Linked DNA regions of Rubinisphaera italica. The protein of the gene in region 2 binds, or shares a complex with, the protein of the main gene of each other region. Links are inferred from orthologs where the notes say so. Each region holds a gene or a part of one and is shown on either strand. Other genes may lie near its edges.

Region 1 (6,467 bases), 1.1 Mb from region 2 along the record:
GATCCCCCGCCACAAATCACCAGCTTTGGCGAAACATCACCTTCCTGACCTTTCGCGGTTGTTGTGAGGACAAGAGTTATGATGAGTGTGGTGAAGATTAAATGCATGACCGCCCTCAATGGAGTGAAGTAGTATTCTGTCGATGTTTATAGTTTCATGTAGCGGCTTACGATTTGAAATCCCATTCGAATGAAGACTTCAACCCGCTATTTGGGTGGACGAAGTGAGGAAAGGTGCGTTTAATCCCACTCTTACGATTACTAGTCATCGCTTCCCGCAGGTGCAGGTGATGCCCAATTGTGTGCTTCTGTGTCGACAATATCAAATCCGGCGCTTTGCCCAATCCTGACCAACGCCGCGATATCGGTATCTCGTGTGTCGCGATAGTGTTCAATATGCAGGCGTGACTTGAATCCGTGAGTGAAGTAGGGTGCGTCGAGACGCACCTTTCTTTCAATTTGAATTTGACGTGAATTATAAATGCTCGTGCAATAACACCCAGAGAAAGGTGCGTTTAAACGCGGATCGCACGACCGATTTTGTCAGTTGGGTCGCGGAGCGACAAGAGGAAACCAACATACGGATTCCGACTTTGAAAACATCCAACGACTCAAAAACCAGTAAGGGCCAGACGAATGCGTCTGGGCCATCCCGTGGATGATGAATTCGCAGTTTAGATAGACATGGAGCGCGAACGGTAAAGCATCTTGTGCTTTCAGCACCCAACCGACAAAATCGGTTTGGCCACCCTGCGAAAGCACAGCATACTCAAGCTGAATTATCCATATGATCCCCGAGATCGGGACGGACGCGATCAGCATCATAACTCGCCCCACTGAGAAGTTGAAACGCGTGAAGTTGGATATCGAAGAGTTCAGAACTGAGTAATTCTGGACGGATATTTGAGCTATTCGATTGAAGATTTATGCGTGCTTCGCGTTCATGAAAGAGAATAGAGGCGGCGGCTTCGCATACTGGAAGTGGAATGGAATCTTTCTCGCGTAAATGGTGAAAGAGAACTCGCAATGCCATCCGCAGTCGTAATGTTTCTGCTAACCCTGGATCATTCCCCATTCTTAAACGAAAAAATGTACCATCTATTCCGGATTCAGCGTGACGAACAATCGCAAGAGCCTCTTCGTAACTCATCTCCGAAGCTGGTTTGAATGGTAAGTCATGCGAGGCACTGTATAATGATCGAAGATAGACGCGAAGAGTCTCTTCGAGATCGAGTTTCATTGCATTAGCCATCGATTGGAGTTGAGAGGCTTCTGCATCTGATAGAGTTATTGTAATTTGCATGGTGGATTTTCGTATCGTGCTAAATGCATAGCCCAGTAGGGCAGGCTCCTGCCTGCCTTCCCTGGATTGTGCTTACAGTGGTTCTCCATAATCATTCTTCGTTTCAGAAATTTTGATTGGCGGATAATTTTTGCAGCCCCAGTCATCAGGGTAGACTCCTTGCTTCACCCAACGATGGAAGCTTGTCGCTTCCCAATCTTTCGGACACTCGACGAGTTGGTGTTTGACGGGATTGTAGTGGATGTAATCGAAGTGAGGTCCAAATCGCGTGCCAGTGATCTGGCAAGAGAACGACGGCGTTGAGTAGGAAAGGCCAATCTCGCTGACATTCGCGGATTGCATCACCGAGAATCATTCGATTTTCTGCGAGGTGAAATAATCGACGTCGGCGATGAGTGACAACTGTAAAGAAATATGTCCCGCCAGGGATAGAGGCACGTCGATAATTCGGCATTCAATCGACCTTCCACAAAAGGAAGGCAGGCAGGAGCCTGCCCTACATAACTTTGGTTTTTACTCAGTCGTTTGCTCCGCAGCATTTTTTGTATTTTTTGCCGCTGCCGCAGGGGCAGGGGTCGTTGCGGCCGACTTTGTCTCCGGTGTTGCGGATCGGGTCGATTGGTTGTTCCGGGGCTCCTGGTTCGGGGCCGGGTTGGGATTGGCTACTCGATTCGTGGGTGCCGTTGGTTTCGGGGATCGAGGCATCGGGAACCGCGTGGGTCGCTGAGGAGATGTTCCAGAGGGAGCCGACGAAGTCCGGGCTTTCGTTTTCGACGCGGAAGATGGCCGAGGTGACCTGCTCGCCGACACGCATCCACATCTGCTCGAACGCTTTCATCCCTTCGCGTTTGTACTCAACCTTCGGATCCTTCTGGGCATAACTGACCAGACCAATTCCCGAGCGGAGATGGTCCATGAAGTACAGATGCTCTTTCCAGGCATGGTCGAGCACTTCGAGCAGAATTGATCGCTCGGCCTGAGAAAACTCGGGGCGGTAATGCGAGTCGAATTCCCGCAGCAGTCGATTCTGCGCTTCGACGGCTGTCACGCCGGTGAACTCGTCGACATTCAGGCTCGCTTCAAACTGCTGATTGGCCCAGTCAATCATCCCCTGCAGAGCCGGGGTGTTTGGTTCGGCTGATTCCTCTCCAGTGGACTTGTAAGTGGCCCCGATTTTTTCTTCGACTTCTTCAGTTAACTTCTCGCCCGGATAAAAATCCCGGCTGCGTTGGATGAGCAGTTCTTCGAGATCGTTGCGGGATTTGTTGTCGATCGATTCCATTTCGAAATGCGTGCGGAATCGCGACTCGGCCCAGCGAGCCAGGCCCTGACGATCGAACTGATCGCTGTTGCGGGAACGACTCATGAAGCGGGACATGCCGACGGAAACCGGGAAGCTGATTTCGCGGTTGCGGTAGTCTTTGATAATCCGATCAAGCACAAGTTCTTCGACCTGATGTTGCTCGAGTTCCTTGAACTCTTCTGCAGGAATATGAATTCCATACTGCTGGCTCAACCAGCCACTGACGGTCTTCGCGCCGAGTTGGTCATCGAGCATGTGATCGACATTCGAGAAGTCGAGTTTTTCGAGAGACTTTTGAGCACGATCGTAAATGAGCACGGTGAGGTTATCGCGACCGGCTTCCTTGAGTTCTTTATCGTTGAGATTGATGCTGAATCGGTTGTTGGCCCAGCGAGCCAGGCCGAGCCAGTTCCAGTCGCGTTGATTTTCCGCATCTGCGGGCAGGAATTCTTCGATTTGTTCGACGATCTCATCCTCTGCCTGCCGCATCGCCTGTTCTTTGAGGTACTGCTTGAGTTGATCGGCTTCCATCCCGCGAATTTCGCTCGGCTCGACTTCAACGAGGAAGTTTTGATGCGTCCAGGCGGCAATGGTTTCCCAGCGGTAATCCTTATCGAGGAAGTGATCGACCGCTCGTCCAACCTGACGTTCGATCATATCGAGAATCAACTGACGGCAGTTCGCCCCATCGAGAATCTGCTGACGGTAGGTGTAAACTCGCTTGCGTTGTTCGTCCATCACTTCGTCATATTCGAGCAGATTCTTACGCTGTTCGAAGTGCGTCTCTTCGCGTTTCTTCTGAGCCTTTTCGATTTGACGGGTGACCATCGGACTTTCGATCGCTTCGCCATCTTTCATCCCGAGCGAGCCGAGGAGGCTGCGAACGAAATCGCCCGCGAAAATTCGCATCAGGTCATCTTCGAGAGAGATGAAGAAGCGGCTCGAACCGGGATCGCCCTGGCGTCCGGAACGACCACGCAACTGCAGGTCGATACGGCGAGCTTCGTGACGTTCAGTACCGATCACATACAGGCCGCCTTTGTCGCGGACGACTTTTGCTTCCTCTTTCATGCCTTCGCGATCGGCGATTTTACGGGAGGTGTCATCCCATTCCGATTTGGGGACATCGAGTCGGGAGCCGTATCGCTCTTTGAGTTCTTCCCAGGCGAGATGCTCCGGGTTACCGCCGAGGATGATATCGGTACCACGACCAGCCATGTTGGTCGAGATGGTGACCGCGTTCAGTCGGCCCGCCTGTGAAACAATCTCGGCTTCTTTTTCATGATACTTCGCGTTCAACACGCCGTGTTCAATACCGTACTTTTTAAGCTTTTTACTGATCAGTTCAGAGTTCTCGATAGAAGCGGTACCGACAAGAATCGGACGTCCCGTTTTACCGACATCCCGAATTTCTTCGCAAACCGCTTTCCATTTTTCTTCGGACGACTGGAAAATGACATCCGGGAAGTTCTTTCGTTGGGTTGGTCGGTTGGTCGGGATGGCGATGACATCGAGTTTATAAATCTTGTAGAACTCGTTCGCTTCGGTCATGGCGGTTCCGGTCATGCCGCCAAGTTTGCCATAAAGTTTGAAGAAGTTCTGCAGGGTAATCGTGGCGAGTGTCTGGGTCGTCTCTTTGATTTTGACCCCTTCTTTGGCTTCGACAGCCTGATGCAAACCATCGCTCCACTGCCGTCCATACATTTTGCGGCCTGTATGTTCATCGACAATAACGACTTCGCCGTTTTCGACAACGTAAGTCACATCCTTCTTGAACAGGTGGATGGCTCGCAGTGAGTTATCAATTAAATGCGGCCATTCCATGTTGCCGGCTGTGTAGAAACTATCGACGCCTGCCAGTTCTTCTGCGCGACGAATTCCCTCGTCAGTCAGATGGCAGGTATGTTCTTTTTCTTTGACTTCGAAATGCTCATCCCGCTGGAGTTGCTTGGCAATTTTGTGAGCCAGGGGATATTTTTCCAGATTGTCGTGAGCAGGTCCGGAAATGATGAGCGGAGTTCGGGCTTCGTCGATCAGAATGTTGTCGATTTCATCGACGATGGCGAAATCGAGCGGGCCTTGCACCTGCATGTCGGCTCGGGGTTTCATATTGTCGCGGAGGTAATCGAAGCCGAGTTCGTTGTTTGTGCCGTATGTGATATCGCAGGCATAAGCGGCCTGTCGTTCGAGATACGACATCTGCGATTGAATCGCGCCGACGTTCAGGCCGAGTCCAATATGCAGGGCTCCCATCCATTCCATATCGCGTTTGGCCAGGTAATCGTTGACCGTTACGACATGCACTTTGCCAGCCAGGGCGTTCAGATAAGCGGGCAATGTCGAGACGAGCGTCTTACCTTCCCCAGTCACCATTTCGGCAATATTGCCCTTATGCAGCACATAACCCCCGACCATCTGCACGGGATAGTGACGCATTTTGAGATATCGCTTACCGCCTTCGCGAACCGCAGCAAAGGCTTCCGGCAGAATGTCGTCCATCGTTTCGCCGTCGTTCAGGCGGGCGCGGAATTTCTCCGTGAGACCTTTCAGCTCCCCTTCGGAAAGTTTCTCGTATTCGGGTTCGAGCTGATCGATACGGTCGAGGGCACTGCCCGGCGTGATCGTGTCGTTGCCGTCCTTATCGCGAACGAAACCAATTTTGCGAATCAGTCGGTCGTTATCGGAGCCGAAAAACCGCTTGATAAACGAATCGATCAATGACGTCAGGCCTGTAAACCAGTCGCCAAGCTTTTCCAGAAATTCCATGACTCTTCTATCCTCAGACACTTCGCAAATGACGAATTCAACGATCCGCCGCCAAAGTTCCTGACTAAGTGGGTTGAGGGTTAATGGTTGAGTGTTGAGGGTTTAATAGTTCGATTCCTGCAACTCTCAATCTTCAACGCTCAAATCCAGTTCGTCTGTCTGTTCTATAAGTAAACGATTTTCCTGTACGCACCTTGCGCGTCGATTTCATATCGATCCATCCTGAACGAGATCCGCACAGGACTGATGGAGCTGTTTGTTTGAGTGAACAATGCCCTTGGCTCATTTGGCAAATTCAGGCACAATGTATCCGAATTGCCATAATGACAGCATTGTCGATCACTCAGCATCATAACAATCCATCTGGCAAACGTCGCGCCAGACTGGCACTGAATTTGCGGTTTGTCTGTACGGATGCCGTAAGTAATAACAATGTAAAATGTTATTGCGATTGTAAAATGGGGTCAATGGCGGGTTGCACGGAATTCACGGCGACTTTTGGCAGGCGGAGACATTAACCAGCAATCAACCATCATTGATATAAATTTGACGTGGGTGGCGGGGGCGCTCTCGAAGAGAAGCCCCCGAACTCACAACTTCCGGGGGCTTCCGCTAAAGCGGAGCGCCCCCGCCACCCAAGTGACCATCCAAACCCAAAGTGTCAGCGAGGGGGGAGCGAAGAATTTACGTATCACCTTACACTGAAGTACATTACGGCATTTCCAGTTTATAAATTCCTGTCCAGTCTCACGAATTTGTCCATAAAGAGCAGCCCAGTGAATAGACACTCCCACCTTAATAAATTCTGTTTTCTAATTCTCCCCCTCATCCTGACCACTTCATCTGTTCAGGCCGATAGCCGACTGGAACGAGCTTATGAGGATTATCAGACCGAAACTGAGCAACTGATTGACGATTTGACCGAACTCCGAGTCCAGGCGGCTCAGTTGACAAATCGTGACCTGGTCACGGAAATCGATCTCAAACTGGCTCTTCTCTCCGGAGAAAAAGAGCAACTCAGCACCCTGCCCCGGAAAATCAAGCCGGAAATCCGGTTCGATCTCCCACCAGACGAGCGAGATTTGCATGTCGAATT
Region 2 (5,241 bases):
ATCACATACACACGCCCTTTACGACGGACGACCTTGCAGTTCTCGCAAATTCTCTTAACGCTCGCCCTGACCTTCATGATTCCAACACTTTCGACCTGATATTCCACACTAAATACAACCGGGTAGATCGCTCTACTGGCTGCAGTTCTCTTGACACCTAAAAACCTCCGAAATCACCGAACCCCACTGGAGCCCCTTGAAGTGTGATCCCAAAGCTCAAACCACCTGTTCAAATCAATTAATGCCGTCTGCCTGTAACCCTTCTAAGGGGCTTACTGGAAATTGAAAGCTCTTGCCAGTGATTAGCTTCCAAAAAACACGCACCGATTTTACACCTGCCGGTTTGCATGAGTGATTTCAGGCTTATTTTATTGCACTGAACCCCTCATGAACGAACAGCTTGTCCGTTAACTGCGAGCAAACCGTGACCCTGAAGCCCTGATTCGGCAGACCGTTGAAGTTTGAATCGCGAATTATAGACATCTGAGTTTCACTCTGACAACCCAAACAGCGGACTGAGATCAGGAAAATCGAAATTTGCTGTGCCGAATCACTCCAATCAAGACAATTTCCGGGCGACCTGCTGTCATTTTGAGTTAAATCTGAAGTTTTGCATAACGCCAGATACAAAAATAGCAATTACTAGACCATTTTTAAATGGTCTCTGCAGTCGCATGGACATCAAATATCCTAGAAACGATGCATTTGCTCCTGCTGAACGCTGCAGGTAATTTTTGGATATGCTCGACAGTGCGCCATCGCCTCCGCATCTTAACCCGAAACGTCAGCGAGGGGACGACTAACGATTAGCAATTTGGTTAAACTCTCATCGTCAAATCTTCTATGCCATTTTATGCAAAAAACTGGTCAGCGAGGCGGAACGAGAGATGTTTCTCCACTTCGGGTGGCACTCCGCTTCTGGGTGGCGGGGGGGGGTGTTCCGCTTTAACGGAAGCCCCCGGAAGTTCAACGATCCGGGGGCTTTTCTTCCGGGGCGACCCAGCCAACCGGGTCTGATGATATCCCGGTTTTCATTAGGAACGCGGTATCAATCGCTTGCTTCAGACTTTTTCAAGCCTGGGAGTGAGAATTTCCGGACCGTCTTTCGTCATTGCAATGGTGTGCTCAAAGTGAACACTTGGTAAACCATCTTTCGTCGAGACTGTCCAGTGATCATTCCGTATATACAATTGATTTGTGCCTGCATTGACCATCGGCTCGACGGCAATCACCAGACCTGGCTTCAATTCAAAATCTTTTTCGAGGGTTTCTTTATCGACATAATGCGGCACCTGAGGATCCTCATGCATATCCCGGCCAATGCCGTGGCCAACAAAGTCCTCAACAGAACTGAATCCGTGCTGATCAACAAACTCTTCCATCTGGCGCGCCACTTCGCTCCACCAGCGGCATTTGCCCATTTGCTCGACCGCTAAATCGAGTGTCTGCTCGCCAACCTGCAATAACAACTGTTTTTGCTCATCAACTTGACCAACTGCATAAGTCCAGGCCGAGTCACCGCACCAGCCTTTAACTTTGCAACCGGTATCGACGCTGATGATATCCCCCTCCACCAGTTTCCTGGTGCTGGGAATTCCATGGACGATTTCTTCATTAACGGACATGCAGCACACGGACGGAAACGGAACCGGCCCGGGAACACCTTTGAACAGGGGGATGGCATCTCGCTCAGCAAACAACTGCTCAACCGCCTGGTCGATCTCAGCGGTGCTGATTCCCGGCATGATCATAGAAGAAATTAACTGATGAGCTTCAGAAACGAGGTGCCCCGCTTCTCGCATTTTCTCAATTTCACGACGACTTTTTAATATTATCACTCAGACTATCCCGCTAACAAACAGCACAAAATTATTGAACTCATCAAAGCAGGTTGGGATAGCGAAGCGTAACCCAACCTACAATATCATGAAGACTTGCCTCAGGCCCATTGTTTCATTTCACACAAATAAGAAAAGGGTGAAGGCCAATAATAGCCCTCACCCATTCAAAGTAATACTTACGCAGACTCAAAGCCTAATTATCGTCTGACTCCAGCATCCCGGTGTAGTTTCTCATGACCAGATGACTGTCAATTTTCTGAACCAGATCCAGGGCAACTGAAACCACAATCAACAGACCTGTCCCCCCGTAGAAGCTGGCCAGCATAAACGGGATATTCATCCAGCGAGCAACAATCGTCGGGATGATCGCCACAACTGCCAGGAATCCAGCTCCGACAAAAGTGATTCGCACCATCACCTGCTCAAGATAAGTCGCCGTTCGTGTGCCCGGACGATACCCAGGAATGAAGCTGCCGTAATCTTTCAGGTTATTGGCCATATCTTTCGGGTTGAACGTAATGGCGGTCCAGAAGTAACAGAAGAAGTAAATCAGAGCGACATAGCACAGATTATAAAGGAAACCGCGACCCTGCCCGAATGCATTGGCCAGAGTTTTCAATGTCAGCGAATCCGTAAAGATATTCGCCGCCTGCGAAAACAGGAAGTAAGGGAACATCAGCAGGCTCGATGCGAAAATGATGGGCATCACACCAGCCTGATTCACTTTGAGTGGCAGATACTGTCGCTGCCCACCCATCACACGGCGGCCACGCACATGCTTCGCACTTTGAATCGGAATTTTACGCTGCCCCTGCGTCATCGCAATCACTCCGACAACGACACCAATGAACAAGGCCAGCAACAGAATCAAACGATCGATTCCCGTCTCGGAACCGGCTCGAATCCCATTCTCAAAGGCTGGCTGCAGAAACTCCCACATCGAGGTCGGCATCTGTGCCAGAATCCCCGCCATGATCAGCAAACTGATCCCGTTACCAATTCCGTATTCATCAATCTGCTCACCCAGCCACATCAGGAAAATTGTCCCTGCAGTCATAATCAGAGCACCCATGATGTGCACGAGCCACCAGTCATACTCTTTCATAATCAAGCCCGCTTCGTCTGCTCCAAAACCGGCCGAGATCGCCCGAATCCAGAAGAAACTTTGCAGCAGACAAATCACGACCGTCGCGTAACGGGTGTATTCATTGATTTTCTTACGACCAGACTCCCCTTCTTTCTGAAGTGCCTCAAGCGGCGGATACACCGACCCCATCAGCTGGAAGATAATCGAGGCAGAAATGTATGGCATGATTCCCAGACCGAAGATGGTCGAGTTCCCCAGGTTAGATGCTGAGAACAGAGAAACCATTTGAATCACTTGGCCAAACCCGGAACCACCCTGCTGCAGCTTTTCCATCTGCATGCGGAATAATTCCTGATCGATGAACGGCAGTGGAATCCAAAAACCAAGCCGGTAAACCGCCAGCAATCCGACAGTCAGCAAAATTTTGTTTCGCAATTCGGGAATGCGAAACATCGTGATCAGCTTTCCAAACATCGACGATAATCCTGAGTCTTACGAGAGCTTATACAAATTGAGAGTAGGAACTTCACGTGGATCCAATCCACGCATAGTATTCATTTTAAATCAGATCGGCCTGATTGCTGAAGACTCCAATTGGGAGTTTTAGCAAGTCCCGCTAATTATGGGTATGAGAGTTTTCGTTCATCTTTGCTATTTTCGCAAGCCCATCACCTAAAGAAATGGGATGAAACGAATGCTCTTTCTAAAAGTAGCGCCGAATAGGCCCAAAACGGGCCTGTCTTAAGCCATCAAAACGAAATCGAACGTTATCAGTTCAAAAAAAATGCCTTCCCGAACTGGAAAGGCATGTACTTAATCTCATACTGATTGTGACTAAACAATCGGTTCCACTTTTCCGCCAATCGAAGTCACTTTATCTTCCGCTGAGGCAGAGAACCGGTGTAATTTGACGTTCAACTTCTTCGTCAACTCACCATTCCCCAGCAGTTTCACAGCATCGAAATTGCCGTGAACCAAACCTTTTTTCTTCAATGCTTCAGGTGTCACATCTTCGCCGTCCTGGAAATGCTTCTCCAGATCGTAAAGATTGATAATCGCGACGACATCGGCAAAGGCGCGGTTGTTAAAACCACGTTTGGCAACTCGCATGAAGATTGGCGTCTGACCACCTTCAAACCCACGGCGAGTACTGGAGCCAGCACGAGATCCATAACCTTTATGGCCACGACCTGAAGTCTTGCCATGTCCTGAACCTACGCCACGACCAATTCGTTTACGTTTTTTACGCTTATGTATGCCGCGATGGACATCATCGATAATCATGGGAGTAACTTTCCCGTATGTCGAGACGACTCGTAACATACGGTCTCGTCTCTCAGTGTCTATTTATCTTCAATCGCAAAAACTGCGAAACATTTGGCTCATTTATAACCGGTAACGAAATCCAATACCGGAGTCTCTGACAAAATTAAACGTCTACACCACGTAAGCGAGCAAAATCATCCCGGTTACGCAACTTAGACAAAGCATCAAAAGTTGCCTTAACCACATTGATCGGATTGGTGGATCCGCGAACCTTGGTCAGGATGTCTTTAATACCGACGGATTCAACAACCGCACGCACACTGGCTCCCGCAATAATACCTGTACCAGGATTGGCAGGCAGGAGCAGAACACGGGCAGAACCGAATCGACCTTCAATCTGATGAGGAATCGTATCGCCATTCAGATTCACGCGAATCTTATGGTGATTGCAATCCTTGACCGCTTTTTCTACGGAGGTAGGAACTTCGTTCCCTTTACCGTATCCCCAGCCAACCTCGCCTTTATGATTTCCGACAACGACCATGGCTGCAAAGCTGAACCGCCGTCCTCCTTTGACTACGCAGGCACAACGTCGGATTTGTACGACTTGTTCCTGTGAGTCTGATTTGGTTTCCGTAGCCAACGCTTCACTCCCAATTCTTCAATATGATCAATTAGTTGTCTTCAAAAGCCCATCTTGTTATCGACGAGCAGAAATACCTTAGAAGTTCAATCCGCCTTCACGGGCCGCATCAGCAAGTGCTTTTACGCGACCATGGTACTTATAACTGCCGCGATCAAACGCAACCGCGTCGATCCCTTTTTCTTTTGCTCGTTCTGCAAGCAGTTGTCCCACTTTTGTAGCGCCTTCAACATTACCGGCATACTTGCTGGGGCCTGCAATTGCAGGCTCGATGGTACTTGCAGAAACAACAGTGTTCCCTGCGGCATCATCAATGATCTGAGCGTACATATGGCAGTTGCTGCGAAAGACTGACAATCGCAGTTTCCCAATTGAGCGAACTCGATTACGGACGCGGAAAGCAC

The links. The genes of interacting proteins can lie anywhere in the genome.
Region 1: the proteins of secY (region 2) and secA are in contact, whole or in part, in a crystal structure (PDB 3DIN), measured with the Thermotoga maritima proteins. The link is inferred for Rubinisphaera italica from one-to-one orthologs. Residues at the interface, in WP_004081795.1 of Thermotoga maritima: Glu108, Gly109, Glu110, Glu111, Ala236, Glu237, Arg238, Arg239, Ile240, Thr241, Ile242, Gln243, Tyr244, Ala245, Arg246, Arg247, Val248, Thr249, Gly250, Arg251, Arg252, Val253, Tyr254, Gly256, Ala257, Ser258, Thr259, Tyr260, Leu261, Pro262; in WP_004082002.1 of Thermotoga maritima: Glu261, Ala262, Arg263, Lys300, Ala301, Arg302, Thr303, Ile304, Ile305, Leu323, Tyr324, Asp325, Pro326, Val329, Ser330, Tyr333, Ile336, Lys340, Phe345, Val349, Glu363, Phe364, Tyr374, Ser375, Gly376, Gly377, Glu393, Ile395, Thr482, Ser483.

The regions. Positions count from the first base shown.
Region 1 is NZ_SJPG01000001.1:5,955,434-5,961,900, forward strand. Bases 1,620-5,682 are described here. They hold secA (preprotein translocase subunit SecA), read right to left. Parts: upstream 5,372-5,682; coding sequence 1,820-5,371; downstream 1,620-1,819. In the rest of the region: Pan54_RS22720 (cyanophycinase), read right to left, coding at 1-107; Pan54_RS22725 (hypothetical protein), read right to left, coding at 769-1,302; Pan54_RS22740 (DUF1570 domain-containing protein), read left to right, coding at 6,148-6,467. UniProt on the Escherichia coli protein: Required for protein export, interacts with the SecYEG preprotein conducting channel.
Region 2 is NZ_SJPG01000001.1:4,853,701-4,858,941, forward strand. Bases 1,219-4,055 are described here. They hold secY (preprotein translocase subunit SecY), read right to left. Parts: upstream 3,403-4,055; coding sequence 2,035-3,402; downstream 1,219-2,034. Other genes in these bases: map (type I methionyl aminopeptidase), read right to left, coding at 1,219-1,838; rplO (50S ribosomal protein L15), read right to left, coding at 3,763-4,055. Also shown: rpmJ (50S ribosomal protein L36), read right to left, coding at 1-77; more of map, read right to left, coding at 1,062-1,218; more of rplO, read right to left, coding at 4,056-4,212; rpsE (30S ribosomal protein S5), read right to left, coding at 4,358-4,837; rplR (50S ribosomal protein L18), read right to left, coding at 4,916-5,241. UniProt on the Escherichia coli protein: The central subunit of the protein translocation channel SecYEG. Consists of two halves formed by TMs 1-5 and 6-10.